Regions from separate parts of the Hydrogenophaga defluvii genome, predicted to be linked through region 2. Evidence: predicted binding sites of a transcription regulator. Region 2 holds the regulator's gene; the other holds the start of a gene.

Region 1 (7,494 bases), on a different contig from region 2:
GAGCCCGACCAGGGTTTGGCGCAGCCGCGTCATGGCCACCTGCGGCTCGTCCAGCGAGACACCCAACGCGCTCAAGAGCACGTCCAGAGCAGGCTCGCCGTCCAGGCTCAGCACCACGTTGCGGTCGGCGGCGGTCACGCGGTGGGTGCGTCCCACCGGGTGGGCGCCTTGGGTCACCCGCGACACCAGCGCCACGTCAGGGCCAAAGGCCACACCACTCAACCCGCCATGGAACACCCCGCCGGCCGCACCCTGCCCGCTCAGGTGGCCGCCACTGCCCAGCGCGAACTGCACGGTGTCGGTGCGGCTGGAGGCCAGGCCGCCAAACACATAGCCGCTGGCGGTGCGCTCGGCCATTTCAGCGATCAGTTCGGCCACGTCAGGCGTCTGGGCGTCGGCGTGCAGCAAGGCGGTGTGGGCCACAAAACCGCCCGGCCCGCCGTGGGCGGCGGGCAAGGGCGCCACGCCGCTGAACACGCGGTACTGGTCGGGCGCCAGATCGCACAACATCACGGCCATGGCCGGTTCGTCAAAGTACTCGACGTTGGTGGCGGCAATGCCCACGCCCACGGTACCCGCCCAATCCGTCACCTCGGGCAGCTCGGCGCTCAGGTGGTCGAGGATGTCGTGCGCGGCTTCGACGTAGTGGTCCGTGATGTAGAGCAGAGCCAGGCCGGGTGCACCGGCATGCTCAGGCAGGGCCAGTTGCGCACGCAGTTGGGCCAGCACCAGCGCGGCGGCCATGCGCCATTGCGGGTGGGTGGCATGGGCCAGCGCAAAACGTTTCATGTCACCCCGGGCGCTTTTTGACTGCGGCTTTTTTGGCCGTGGCTTTTTTGGCGAGCGCCTTGTTGGCGGCTGCTTTGCGGGCCGGCTTCTTGGCGGCAGGCTTGTCCAGCTCGGGCGACACGGCGCCGGGAATCGGCCAGGCGGCAGACTTGAGCGCGTTGCCACGGCCCCGCCCACCCACGCCCGTGACGGCCTTGCCCAGCGCGGCGGCAGCGCCCACGGTGTCCGACACCGTCTTGGCCACGTTGCCTGCCATGCCGGTGGCGGCCTTCATGGCCTCACCGGTCAAGCCGCTGGCCACGTTGCGGGTCACGTCCAGGCTCGACTGTTTGGCCGCGTCTTTCAGTGCGTTGCCAGCGATGGTCTGGAACTGCTGGCTCAGCGCCCCCCACCATTGCATGGGATCGACCACGCCGGGCATGGCCGGCGCGTCCGCGCTGGGGGCATGGGTTTTTTTGGCTGTGGCTTTGCGCGGCGCGGGCGGTGGTGCCGGCTCCGGTTCGGGCACGGGTTCTGGCGCCGGGGCATCGACGTGCACCGCAGGCGCCTGCGCGTGGTAGGCGCTGGGCGGTATTTCCAGCCCGGCAAACTGGGTGGGTGTGCGGCCGGCCACGCTGTGGGCGGTGCTGGCCACACCCGAGGCCACACCGGCCACGGTGTCGGCCGCCTTGATCTTGAGCGCGTTGGCCACGTCGCCCAGGCTGAAGTTCATGCCCTTCAGGGTGGCCAGGGTCATCTTCTGCACCTCCAGCGCCTGGATGGTGGCCCCCAGCGCCTTGCTGTTCTGATCGAGCCAGAAGTGCACCGCCTTGAGTTCGTCGATGCGTTTGTCCAGCTCCTCCACATTGAAGGTGGGCGCGATCCAGTTGCCCAGCGCGGGCATTTGCGGCAGGTTTTGCTGCACCCCCTGTGCCACACCCCCTGCGGCCTGTTTGGCCAGGCTCTGCAGGAAATCGAAACCCGGCACGTATTTGCCAAAACCCAGGGGATCGCTCATGACTTGCTCCGCGTTGTTTGCTGCGTGGAGCCAGCTTACCGCAAGCGAGAAGCGCTGACCATGGGGGACTTATCCCGGATGCGGTTGACGTGTGTCAAAGCGACCAACGCACCGGCGGCGCATGATGAAACCCAAGCAGCAAACACCTTCAGGAGACCCGATGAGCACCCCGATATCCGACACCTTTGGCGACCAGTTGCGCCAGATGCGCAGCGATGTGTTGGCCCAGCTGCGCGCCCAGCGCGGCGGGCGCATTGGCCGCGCCGAAGCCGCAGCCGAAGCGCGCGACAACGTGGGCGATGACTGGGCGCAGGCCGATGCCGAACGCGACCTCAGCATCGCGCTCGAAGAACGCGAATCCGCCGAGCTGGTGGCCATCGACGCCGCACTCAAGCGCATCGCCGACGGCAGCTACGGCCTGTGTGTGGACTGCGGCGTGTCGATCGCCACCGCCCGCCTGCACGCCAACCCCACCGCTCAACGCTGCGTGGCCTGCCAGGACAAGGCCGAACACGCCCAAGGCGGCGTGAACGCCCCCAAGATGTGACCCGATTTTTTTGTTGAAACAGGAGCCCATTGAATGACCACTTTCCACGCCGTTGTCTGGATCGACCACACCCAAGCCCACGTGTTGATGTTCGACCGCGAGCACGTTGAAGCCCAGCGCGTCAAGGCACGCAGCCAGCACACCCCCAAACACGGCCACGTGGGCGCCGACAAGGCCTTTTTTGAAGAAGTTGCCCAGGCCCTGCAAGGCGTGAGCGAAGTGCTGGTGACCGGCCCGGCCAACGCCAAGATCGAGTTCCGCGACTTCTGCAAACACCACGCCCACGCCGTGGACAAAGCCATTGTCGACGTGGTGACGGCCGACCACCCCACCGACGCCCAACTGGTGGCCATGGCGCGCCAGTATTTCGTGAAGTTCGACCAGAAGGCCGCCGACCCGACACAGCGCTGAGCGCAGCACAGGCTGCGCTATCCTTGGGCGCATGAACACCCCACGCAGCCTGTTCCACTTCGCCTTCAATGTCACCGACCTCGACACCGCGCGCCGCTTTTACGGCGGTGTGCTGGGCTGCACCGAGGGCCGGAGCACCGACACCTGGGTGGATTTCGATTTCTTCGGCCACCAGATCTCGCTGCACCTGGGTCAGCCCTTCCCCACCGCCAACACCGGCCACGTGGGCGACAAGCTGGTGCCCATGCCACACTTCGGCCTGATCCTGGAACAAGCCACTTGGCAGGCGCTGGCCGACCGCCTGAGCGCCGCCGGCACCGACTTCGTGCTGCCGCCCCAGCTGCGTTTTGCCGGCCAGCCCGGCGAACAGTGGACCATGTTCTTCCGCGACCCCTTTGGCAACCCGATCGAGGTCAAGGGCTTCGCCTCGCTGGACACGGTGTACGCCACCTGAGGTTGCCGTGGACGGCCTGCACCTCACCGCCGATTTGCGCGGCTGCCGCTGCGACGGCACCTGGCTGACCGACGCCGACCGACTGCTGGCGCGTTGTGTGGCTTTGGTGCAAACGGCTGGCCTGCAATCGGTGGCGCAACTCGCACACACCTTCCCCGCCACAACACAAGGCCCCGGCGGCGTGACGGCCACGGTGCTGCTGGCCGAATCCCACCTGTGTGTGCACACCTGGCCCGAGCAGCGCGGCGCCACGCTGGACGTCTACGTCTGCAACCTGGGCGCCGACCATTCGGCCAAGGCGCACCAGCTGTTGTCATCGCTGCTGGTGCTGTTCGATGCAGAGCAGGTGCAGCAGCAGGCGTTGCAGCGCGGCAGCGTCAGCCCTTGAACCCAGCGATGGCAGCGCCCGCCAAGTGCCCGCGCGTGAAGGCCTCCTCAAACACCGAATAGCCCGACCAGTCGCTGTGCGCAAAGTGCAGTCGGCCCGCGCGTGTGGGCCACACCACCTGCGCGCCCGGCGTGGGCATGGCCATGGCGTGGCCGTAGCGGGTGATGTCCACGCGCTGCAACGGTTCACGCAGGTCGGGGTGGGCCACAGACAACTCGGCCAGCGCCTGGTCGCGCCAGTGTGTCCAGGGCTTGTCCAGCAAGGCACGCCGCGCCGCCGCAGCGGCGTCGCCCAGCGGCAGGTACCAGGTCAGCACCGTGGCGCCCCGGCGTGGGTTGAGCGACTGGTGGCTCGCGTCCACATAGCCCAGGCCGGCGCTCCCAAACAACACGTTGTCCCAGCTGGGGGGTGCGCCAGGCCGGTCGCGCAGCGGCGCGCGCAAGCGCAGGTTGGCCACCAGCCACGGTGCATACGTCAGACGCTGTGTGGCCTGACGCACAAAGTCCGGCGGGTTCTGCAACACACGCGACGCCACCAACACCGGCAAGGCCACCACACAACGCTCGGCCAGCCAGCGTTCAGTGTGCCCTGTGGCGTGGTCCAGCGCATCCAACGCCACGCCGTGTGGGTGCGCCTCGATGCGCAGGACCGTGCGCCCCGTGTGGATGCGTTCGGCGCAGGACAAGGCCAGGCGCTGCGTCAGCCAGGCGTTGCCTTCGGGCCAGGTGAGCACCGGCTCCGCGTCGGTGTCTCGCTCACCCGGCGCGTGAAAGCCGTGCCGACTGGCAAAGTAGTGCAAACCGGCCCAGGCCGATACCACGGCGGTGCCCGCACCATAGTCGTCGCGGCAGGCGTAGTCGAGGTACCAGCGCAGGTGACGGTCGGTCAACCCTTCGCCGTCGAGCCAATGCGCAAAGGTCTGGCCCGACAAGGCCTGCGTCAACGGTGTGATGGGCGCACGCAACGTGGGCATGGCAAACCGCGTCTGCGCCATCGCCCCGCGCACGAGGTGGGCAAAACGGCGGTACTGCGCCAGGGTGTCGGGCGGCACACCGTCCAAGGGCAGCAGGCCTTCTTGCCATTGGCCCTGAAAAAACAGCCGCTCCTGCGGGCTGTGGCACAGGTGGCGTTCGTCGTACACCCACCGGCCGGCCACCCGCTGGCGCAGGCCGAGTTCTTCCAGCAGGTCTTGCACCTCATGGGCGTTGTCACCGGGCAGTGGCAGGTAGTGCGCGCCCAGCGGGCAGGCCAGGCCGTCCATGAGGCCGGCGCGGGCGTTGCCGCCGGCTTGGTCTTCCAGCTCCAACAGGGCAAAGTCGTCCACACCACCCAGCCGAAGTGCGCGCGCGGCGGCCAGGCCGGCCACACCGCCGCCGGCGATCAGCACGCGGGTGCGGCGGGTGCTGTCTGGCGTTCGTGTGGTGGGCTCGCGCAGCACATGGCCGCGCTCGGGATGGGTGCCCACAAAACCGCCGGTGGTCTCGGGTGTTTCGCCACAACCCGCCAAGGCCAACGCGCCCGCAGCACCCAACAAGTCGCGCCGACGCAGCGTCATGTGGCGTGTCACGGCAGCGCCCGGCCCCATTCCTGCTCGTAGGTGTGCACCAGCACCTGGTTGGACAGGCGGTTCACCTCGGCGGGGACGCGGGCCATGTCGGCCGGAAAATCGAACAGCAGGCGCAGCGTCTCGGGCGTGAGGAAGCGCAGGCCTGGCGGCAACTGCGCAGGGGGCGTGTAGGGCCGGCGGCTGGCAATTACAAAGCCCCATTCGCCAAAACTGGGCACGTGGGCGTGGTAGGGCGCGGTGCGCAGGCCCACCGACTCCATGGTGGTCACCACGGTCCAGAAGCTCTGGCGCGCCACCAGCGGCGAGGTCGTCTGCATGACCGCAAAACCGCTGGCCGACAGGCGCCGTTGCAGGCTGGCAAAAAAGGCGTTGGTGTAGAGCTTGCCAATGGAAAAATTGGTGGGGTCGGGGAAGTCCACCACGATGACGTCGAAGCTGTCGCCGTCCTGCTCCAGCCACTTGAAGGCGTCGGTGTTGACGATGCTGAGCTGGGGCGAATGCAGGGCGTCAGCGTTGAGCGCGCGCAGCGCCGGGTTCTGCGAGAACAGGCGCGTCATGTGCGGGTCCAACTCCACCAGGGCAACGGACTCGACACCGGGGTAACGCAGCACCTCGCGCACCGCCATGCCGTCGCCACCACCCAGCACCGCCACGCGGCGCGGTGTGCCGCCGCCCTGCGCAAAAGCGGCCATGGCCGGGTGCACCAGGGCCTCGTGGTACCGGTACTCGTCGCGCTCGGCAAACTGCAGGTTGCCGTTGAGGTAGAGCCGGTGGCCGGCGCGGCCGTGTGTCAACACGATGCGCTGCCAGTCAGACGACTCGGCCAACACGATGCGGTCCTGGTAGAAGCGGTCTTCGGCCAAGGTGGTGAGTTGCTGCGCGCCGAACCAGCCGGTGGTGAGCGCGCCCAGCGTCAACACGGCAGCGGCCAGGTGGGCCAGGCGGTGCGGCAGCTCGTGGCGAAACAGCCACCAGGCCCACAGCGCCACAGCCGCGTTCATCAGCCCAAACAGCAGCCCGGTGCGCACCAGGCCCAGCTGTGGCACCAGCCACAGTGGGAAGGCGATGGACACGGCCAGTGCGCCCAGATAGTCGAAGGTGAGCACCTGCGAGACCAGGTCTTTGAGCGCCACGTTGCGCTTGAGGATGCGCATGACCAGCGGGATCTCCAGCCCCACCAACGTGCCCACCACCAGCACCAGGCCGTAGAGCAGGAAACGGAAGCTGTCGGGCACAAACGCGTTGGCCAGAAACAGCGTGGCCGGCAGCAGCCCACCGATCAGTGCGACCAGCAGTTCAATGCGCAGGAAATGCGCCGGCAACTGGCGCTCAAAAAACCGCGACAGCCACGAGCCGATGCCCATGGCAAACAAATACGTGCCGATGACGGTGGAGAACTGCAGCACCGAGTCGCCCAGCACATAAGACGCCAGGGCGCCGGCCGCGAGTTCGTACACCAGCCCACAGGCCGCCACCACAAACACGCTGGCCAGCAGCGCTACTTCGACCGGGCGCGGCGGGGCGCGCTCGGAACTACCCATGAATCGCTGCAGCGACGATGACCGAGATGCCCAGGCACATGGCGCCCACCACCACGCCCAAGGCCACGTTCTGCTTTTCCACCAGCTCTTCCCACAGGTTGTAAGGCGTGATTTTGTCGATGACGATGAAGCTGAGCCAGAACACCAGCACGCCGATCAGCGCGTACAAGATGGAGCCAAAAACGGCACCGGCTCTCAACCATTCCATGCCCATGTGGACCTCCAGTCAAAAAGTTGTTGAAACGTTCATTTGTGGCCCCCACCGCTGGACCAGCCGCCAAACGAACCGCCCGAGCTGCGGTAGCTGCTGCTGCAGTTTTCCACCGCCGGATCGCAGCTGCTGCAGCGGCTTTCTAGCATGGACAGCAGAACGAGCACCACGACGATGATGACAAAGGTGCGGAAGTTGCTGCCCACGCTCTGACTCACCGGCGAGGCATCGGCGCGTTCAAACAGTCCTTTTTGCGCCGCCAGGCCAAAGGCCTTGGCCACGGTATCGGCGCTGAGGCGGTTGCCGCTGGACCAAGTCAGTTCGTTCTGCGTCTGCTCCAGGGACAACAAGGCCGGGCCATGGGCGAAATCGCGGTGGAAACTTTTCTGCCCGCGCTCGACCTTCCAGTAAAACTCACCGGCCACGTAGGTGGTTTCGGCGTTGTAGGCGTATTGCAGTTTGTAGTGGGTGCCCAGGTAGCTCGCGTTCTGGCCGTTGCCGGTCATGACGGGTGCGCCGGTGGTGGGTTTGACCACGCTCCAACCGTCCTCTGCGTCGACCAAGAAGCAAAACCCGCGCTTGCGGTTGA
Region 2 (7,494 bases):
GCTCACGCCGCGCACGCGCGCCTTGCTCTTTCTCGAATCCTTCCTGGGCAACTTCCTGTTCTCGCTCTGTATGTTGTTCGGTGTCAAGCTCACCACGGCGGTGGCGGCCGGCGTCATCATGTCGGCCATTCCGGCGGTGGTGGCGGTGCTCAGCGCCCTCTTCCTGCACGAACGCATCGGCAAGCGTTCGATGGCGGCCATTGCGCTGGCCGCCATTGGCATCGGGCTGTTTTCCCTGACCAAGGCGGACACCGCCAGCAGCACGGCAGACACCTGGGCCGGCATGCCGCTGCCCTTGTGGGGCAACCTGCTGATCTTCGCGGCCGTGGTGTGCGAAGCGTCTTACGTGGTCATTGGCAAGCGGCTCACGCAGGGCCTGGGTCCCAAGCGCATTTCATCGCTCATCAACCTGGTCGGTTTTGTGCTGGTCACGCCCATGGGGCTGTGGGCCGCGCTGAGCTTCGATTTCAGCAGCGTGTCAACCAGCTTCTGGCTGCTGCTGGTGTTTTACGGCCTGGCGGCCAGCGTTTGGACGGTGTGGCTGTGGATGACCGGCCTCAAGGCCGTGCCCGCATCCCAGGCCGGCGTGTTCACCGTGATGTTGCCCGTGAGCGCTGCCGCCATCGGCGTGCTGTTCATGGGTGAAAGCCTGACCGGCGTGCAAGCGCTGGCGTTCGGCATCGCCCTGCTGGGGCTGGTGCTGGCCACGCTGCCGGGCCGCGAACCGCCTTCAGCCCACTGAGATCAAGCGCACCACAGGCCGGTGGGGTTGGTCATGCCCATCCAGATCGCCCAACCCGACGTGAGCACCAGCGCCGCACCCGCCAGGCGCATGCCCCAGGCACCGCCGCGCAGGCTGCCCGATGCGTGCCAGCGCAGCAGCAGCCAGGGACCAATCGTCATGGACACCGACGTGCCCAATGCAAACAGGCCCATGATGACCGCGCCTTCCAGCACGTTGGCCGACAGCGATGCGAGCAGCAGCGCGGAATACAACAGGCCACACGGCATCAGCGCCCAACCCGCACCCAAGGCATAAGGGGCTTTGCCGCCCAGACGGCCCAACACCGGTTTGGCCTTGCGCCACACCGACTGCGCAAAGCCGTCCACCCACGCGGGCTGACGCGCCTGCACCAGCAACAACAAACCCACCAGCAGGGCCACCACATGCATGGCGGTCCACAAAGGCCGCAAAACAACGGTGTTCGTGCCCAGCCAGCCCAAACCTTGCACGGTGGCTGCGGCCACACCGCCCAGCGTGGCGTAGCCCACGATGCGACCGAGCTGAAACCCCACGATGGCCTGGCGCGTGCGCGGCGCGGCTGCCTTGGCAATGCCAGCGCAGGCCGCGCCACACATGGCCACGCAGTGGGGGCCACCCACAAAACCCATGAACAAGGCCGTGACGGCCATCGACGTTTGCATGGACGAAGTCTAGCAAGGCGCGTGTGCCCACGCCCGCACGTAGGGCGGAGGCTCGATAGCGCACAGCGGGTCAACCACGGGCGCCGCGCGGTGCTGCACCAGCGGAAGTACGCCCGCCCAGGCCGGGTGCTCCATGTCTTCCGTGTCGTCCACGGGCGGGCCAGTGCGCACTTTACAGGCGGCCTCGCCCAAGGCGATACGCATCACGGTGGTTGCGGCCAGTTCCTTGGAGCTGCCGGCGCGGATCTCGGACTGGCGGCCGGGCGCGATGTGGTCCATGAGCGCGGCCAGGGAAGCCTGCTTCTCGGCCACTGCCTCGAATTGGCCATAGACCATGGCCGAGCGGTAGTTCATCGAATGATTGAAGGCCGAGCGCGCCAGCACCAGCCCGTCAAGGTGGGTGATGGTCACGCAAGCCTGCGTGCCATCTTGCAGCAGTCGAATCAGCCGCCCACCGTTGGAGCCGTGGATGTAGAGGTGCTCGCCCTCGCGCCAGCAAGCGGTGGGAATGCAGTGTGTGCCCTTGCCGTCGACGAAGGCCACGTGGCACAGGTAGGCGGCGTCGATGATGGCGTGCAGCGTGGCGCGGTCGTAGCGTGCGTTCTCGGCCACGCGGCGCACGCGGGTGCGGTCGCTGGGCGGCTGGCTGGTGGAGGGCAGATCGGTGGTGTTGCTCACGGGCGCTTGTTCCTGGGTTGCGGTAGACGGAGGAAGCGCAATGTAATCGCCTGCTGGCATCCGAATAAGACCCATATCCGTGCTATTTTTTAGAGCCACAGAAACCGACCTCCTCAAATGGACTACCAACTCCTTTTTTCCGCCTTTCGCGCGCAGCCCGCCCACGCCAGCTGGTCGCAGCAGCGCCAGCTGCACGCCTGCCTGCGCCACGGCGTGCGCACCGGGCTGCTGGCCAGCGGCACGCGCTTGCCCGCCAGCCGCACGCTGGCGGGCGAGCTGGGCGTAGCACGCAACACCGTGCTCTACGCCTACGAGCAGTTGGCCACGGAAGGCTTCATCCTGGCCAGCCGGCGCGGCAGTGTGGTGGCGCCCCTGGCCACCTCGTTCGCGCCCGCCGCGCCCTGGCGCACGTCCACGGCCGCCGAGCCCTCCGGCCTGTCGCGGCGGGTGCGCGGCATGTCGCTGCTGCCCGGCTCCCCCGCCTCGGTGGCCTTCGCGCCGGGCGTGCCCGCGCTCGATGACTTCCCGCTCACGCTGTGGCGGCGCATGCTGGACCGCGCGTGGCGCGCGCTGCGGCCCGCCCAGCTCAACTACGCCGACCCGGCGGGCGAACCCCTGCTGCGCGAAGCCATCGCCAACCACCTGCGCGTGGCGCGGGGGGCGCTCGTGGACGCGGCCCAGGTGTTCGTGACCGACGGCACCCAGGCCAGCCTGGACCTGTGCGCCCGCGCCTTCGCCGACGCGGGCGACAAGGTGTGGGTGGAAAACCCCGGCTACCAGGGCGCGGTGGCGGCGTTCCGCGCGGCGCAGCTCCGGACCATAGGCATCGTGGTGGATGCCGAGGGCATGGCCCCCACCGCCGGCGACTGGCAGCGCCAGCGCCCCCGGCTGATCTACGCCACGCCCTCGCACCAGTACCCCGTGGGCAGCGTCATGAGCCTGGCACGGCGCCTGGCCCTGATCGAGGGCGCGCGCCAGGCGGGCGCGCTGGTGATCGAGGACGACTACGACAGCGAGTTCCGCCACGACGGCCCGGCCCTGGCCTGCCTGCAAGGGCTGGCGGCGGACGCGCCCGTGGTCTACCTGGGCACCTTCAGTAAGACGCTGTTCCCCGCGCTGCGCATGGGCTTCATGGTGGTGCCCGCCACCTTGGCGCCTGCGTTGGCCGCGATGCTGGACCGCACCGCGCCACGCGGGCGCGCGGCCGACCAGCTGGCGCTCGCCGAATTCATCCACAGCGGGCAGTTCAGCCTGCACCTGCGGCGCATGCGCCGCCTGTACCGCGAACGCCGCGATGCGCTCACGGCCGCCCTCACCCGGCGGCTGGGCGACGTGGCCACCGTTTACGGCGGCTCGGCGGGCATGCACCTAGCGCTGCGCCTGCACGACGACCGCGCGGACGACGTGGCGTTGAGCGCGCGCCTGCTGGATCAGCAGGGCATCGTGGCTCCGGCGCTCAGCTTGCACGCAGTGGGCCTGCGCGCCCAGCCCTGGCGGGGCTTTCTGCTGGGCTACGCCCAGGTGCCGGCCGAGGCCATGGAAGGGCTGGTGCGGCGGCTCGACGCCGTGGTGCGCGGGGATGGGAAATAGGCTGTCCACCACGGCAGCGCTGCGGCCTCAGATGATTTTCGAGAAGCGGGCGCGGTCCTGGTCCACGCGCAGGTGTTTGTCGAACACCATGGCGATGGCGCGCACCAGGTACCAGCCAGCTTCGGTCACTTCGATGCACTGGTCGTCTATGGTCACCAGCCCCTGGGCTTCGAAATCCTGCAGTTGCTCCAGTTCGCGCGCGAAGTAGCTTCGGAAGTCGAGCAGGTGACCCAGTTCGATGGACTCAAACAGCAACCGGCCCTGGCACATCAGCGCCATGATGGCGGTGCGGCGCACCAGATCATCGCGCGTGAGCGCCATGCCACGCACGATGGGCAGGCGGCCCTGGTCGAGGGCGTCGTAGTACTCGTCGAGCGTCTTGGCGTTCTGGCTGTAAGTGGCGCCCACGCGGCCGATGGCCGACACGCCGAGCGCGATCAGGTCGCAGTCGGGCTGGGTGCTGTAGCCCTGGAAGTTGCGGTGCAGCCGGCCCTGTCGCTTGGCCACGGCCAAGGCGTCGTTGGGCAGGGCGAAGTGGTCCATGCCCACGTACACATAACCGGCCTCGCTGAAGGCGTCGAGCGATTGCGACAGCATGGACAGCTTGTCGGCGGGCGCAGGCAGTTCGGCCGCCACGATGCGGCGTTGCGGCTTGAAGCGCGCCGGCAAATGGGCGTAGGCGTAAAGGGCGATGCGGTCGGGGCGCAACTGGGCCACCTGGCTCAAAGTGCGCGCGAACGACTCGGGGGTTTGCAGCGGCAGGCCGTAGATCAGATCGACGTTGACCGACTCGAAGCCGATGCGGCGGGCGGCCGCCACCAGCGCAAACACCTGTTCGGCGGGCTGTACGCGGTGCACCGCTTTCTGCACGGCGGGGTCGAAGTCCTGCACGCCGAAACTCAGGCGGTTGAAACCCAGTTGGTGCAGGTGCTCCAGGCGCTGCTCGGTCACGGTGCGGGGGTCGACCTCGATGGAGTATTCGCCCCCCGGTACGAGGTTGAAATGGCGGCGCACGGTGTGCATGAGGTCACTCAGTTCCGCGTCGCTCAAGAAGGTGGGCGTGCCGCCGCCGATGTGCAGTTGCGACACGTGGTGGCCACGGCCAAAGTGCTGCACGTGCAGGTCCAGCTCACGCGCCAGGTAGCGCAGGTACTCGGCCGATTTGCTGTGGTGTTTGGTGATGACCTTGTTGCAGGCGCAGTAGTAGCACACCGACTCGCAAAAAGGCACGTGGATGTACAGCGACAGCGGCAAGGCCAGCGAGCCGGCGCGGCGCTGCTCCAAGGCCTGGATGTAATCGGCCTCGCCAAAGGCTTCCACAAAACGGTCGGCCGTCGGGTACGAGGTGTAGCGCGGCCCAGGCACGTCAAAGCGGCGCAGCAGTTGTTCGTCAATCACGTGCATGTCGGGGCATCTCCAATGTGGGAGGAACTGTGCCTGACACGGGGCTTTCTGCCCTTGATCTGGGTCAACCCCCTCCAAATGTGAATGATGTTTTCCGCTAACATGGGGAAACACCTGACAATCGCACCATGGACGCACACAGCATCAAGGTCGCCTGCTCCAGTTGCAACTTGCGTGAACTCTGCCTGCCCATGGGCCTGAGCCACGACGAGATGAACAAGCTGGACCACGTGATCTCTACCCGCAAACGCATCAAACGTGGCACGGCCCTGTTCAACACGGGTGACCGCTTCACCTCGCTCTACGCCGTTCGCTCGGGTTTCTTCAAGACCTGTATCACCACCGCCGATGGGCGCGACCAGGTGACGGGCTTCCAGATGACGGGCGAGATCATCGGCCTGGACGGCATCGTGTCCGACCAGCACTCTTGCGACGCCATCGCGCTGGAAGACGCCGAAGTCTGCGTCATGCCCTTCGACCAGCTGGAGACGCTTTCACGCGAGTTCAACACCTTGCAGCACCACGTGCACAAGATCATGAGCCGCGAGATCGTGCGCGACCACGGGGTGATGCTGCTGCTGGGCAGCATGCGCGCCGAGGAACGCCTGGCCGCTTTTCTGCTCAACCTGGTGCAGCGCCTGCACGCGCGGGGTTTCTCGCAGTCCGAGCTGATCCTGCGCATGACGCGCGAGGAAATCGGCAGCTACCTGGGCATGAAGCTGGAGACCGTGAGCCGCACCTTCTCGAAATTCGTCGAGGACGGCGTCATAGAGGTCAAGCAGCGTTACGTGAAGATCCTCGACACGGAAGCGCTCAAGCGCATCGTGAACCCCCAGGTCTGCAACTGATCAACTCAGCAGCAGTTGCCCTCGCGCGCGCAGTCGGCGGGGCGCTCTTCGGGCGGCACGGGGCAGCGGTTCACCTCGAAAGGTGACATGGCCAACAACGTGGTGAGCGCGCTGGACGCCATGGTCGCACCCCAGAAGAAGAAAAAGCTCACGGTGTACACCGCCTGGCGCGACCAGCCCAGCTCGCCGCCGCCCATGCGGTGCAGGTCGTCCGGATCGACCATCGCAAAGACCACCATCTCCAGCACGCCGGCCACCAGAAAGGCCGGCCACGCAATCCACATCAGGCGTTGCAGGCGCATCGCAGTCTCCTTGTTGTTTGTCGGTCTGGCCCCGGGGCTCAGGGCTTCACGGGCACCGTGGCGGTGGTGGCGTGGTTGCGTGCCTGACCAGCGGGCGCCAGCTTGAAGGCTTCGTCGGGTGACGCCGTGCGGGTCTGCGGCGCGCTGCGGTCAAGCACGGGGTCGGGGTTGGTCATGGCAATGATGGCGGTGGCAATACCGGCCACCACCACCACGGCCGGGCCGCCGATCACCAGCCAGACATAGGGCTCACGCCACCAGGCTCGGGCCACGGGCGGGTTCTTGAGGGCTTGGGCAGTTGTCATGGGGGTCTTTCTAAACGGGCAGGTTCAACGTGGCACCAGGAACACGGCTTTTTCGCTCACCTGGGCCACATCGGCCCCTGTGGAGCGGACATCGAAATGGATGGGGTGAGAGCCCGGCGCCACGCCCGGCGGCACCTGCACACGCACGGCCACAGAACGCACTTCGGTCGAGCGCACTTCAATGCTGGTCTCGGAAGCGATCGTGACCCCCTCCAGGCCGCTCACGGCCAACTGGTAAGACTGGGTCGATTCGGTGGCGTTCATCACTTGCAGGCGGTACACGTTTTCAATGCGGCCCTGCTCCACCAGGCGCGCCAGCGCGCCACGGTCACGGATCACGTCCACCTTCAGCGGCGTGCGCAGGAACAGGCTCACGCCCACGGCCACACAGATCAGGCCCAGGATGGCGGTGTACACCAGCACACGCGGGCGCACCGCACGTTTGATGATTTCGGCTTGCGTCCAGCCATTGGCCACCGCGTTCTGGGTGGAATAGCGGATGAGGCCCCGTGGGTAGCCCACCTTGTCCATCACGTCGTCGCACACGTCGATGCAGGCCGCGCAGCCGATGCACTCGTACTGCAGGCCTTTGCGGATGTCGATGCCCGTGGGGCACACCTGCACACACAGGGTGCAGTCCACACACGACCCCAGACCCAGCGCCTGGGGATCGGCCTTTTTGGAGCGCGGGCCACGCGGCTCGCCGCGCTTTTCGTCGTAGGTGACGATGAGCGTGTCCTTGTCGAACATGGCGCTCTGGAAACGCGCATAGGGGCACATGTACTTGCACACCTGCTCGCGCATGAAACCGGCGTTGCCGTAGGTGGCAAAACCATAGAAGAACACCCAGAACGTCTGCCAGGGGCCCAAGGTGCCGGCCAGGGTCAGCGCACTGAGTTCGCGGATGGGCGTGAAGTAGCCCACAAAAGTGAAACCGGTCCA

The links. The regulator FNR, encoded in region 2, switches genes on or off when oxygen is low (the NO sensors DNR and NnrR bind a similar motif). The targets are predictions, from matches to a motif close to TTGATNNNNATCAA.
Region 1: a site for FNR is predicted at 1,871-1,884, ahead of ACFQU0_RS12405 (TraR/DksA family transcriptional regulator). Genes of this name have one in related genera too.

Annotation. Positions count from the first base shown of each region.
Region 1 is NZ_JBHTBZ010000034.1:11,718-19,211, forward strand. Features, by position in the region: gene ACFQU0_RS12395 (FIST signal transduction protein) at 1-789, opposite strand, end outside; gene ACFQU0_RS12400 (PhaM family polyhydroxyalkanoate granule multifunctional regulatory protein) at 791-1,786, opposite strand; gene ACFQU0_RS12405 (TraR/DksA family transcriptional regulator) at 1,947-2,333, shown strand; gene ACFQU0_RS12410 (hypothetical protein) at 2,367-2,744, shown strand; gene ACFQU0_RS12415 (VOC family protein) at 2,776-3,198, shown strand; gene ACFQU0_RS12420 (S-adenosylmethionine decarboxylase family protein) at 3,206-3,586, shown strand; gene ACFQU0_RS12425 (FAD-dependent oxidoreductase) at 3,576-5,141, opposite strand; gene ACFQU0_RS12430 (polyamine aminopropyltransferase) at 5,150-6,694, opposite strand; gene ACFQU0_RS12435 (DUF350 domain-containing protein) at 6,687-6,908, opposite strand; gene ACFQU0_RS12440 (DUF4178 domain-containing protein) at 6,941-7,494, opposite strand, start outside.
Region 2 is NZ_JBHTBZ010000013.1:45,538-53,031, forward strand. Features, by position in the region: gene ACFQU0_RS05350 (DMT family transporter) at 1-742, shown strand, start outside; gene ACFQU0_RS05355 (sulfite exporter TauE/SafE family protein) at 745-1,425, opposite strand; gene ACFQU0_RS05360 (pyridoxamine 5'-phosphate oxidase family protein) at 1,435-2,103, opposite strand; gene pdxR (MocR-like pyridoxine biosynthesis transcription factor PdxR) at 2,221-3,693, shown strand; gene hemN (oxygen-independent coproporphyrinogen III oxidase) at 3,721-5,097, opposite strand; gene fnr (fumarate/nitrate reduction transcriptional regulator Fnr) at 5,226-5,945, shown strand; gene ACFQU0_RS05380 (hypothetical protein) at 5,951-6,247, opposite strand; gene ACFQU0_RS05385 (nitrogen fixation protein FixH) at 6,286-6,552, opposite strand; gene ccoG (cytochrome c oxidase accessory protein CcoG) at 6,577-7,494, opposite strand, start outside.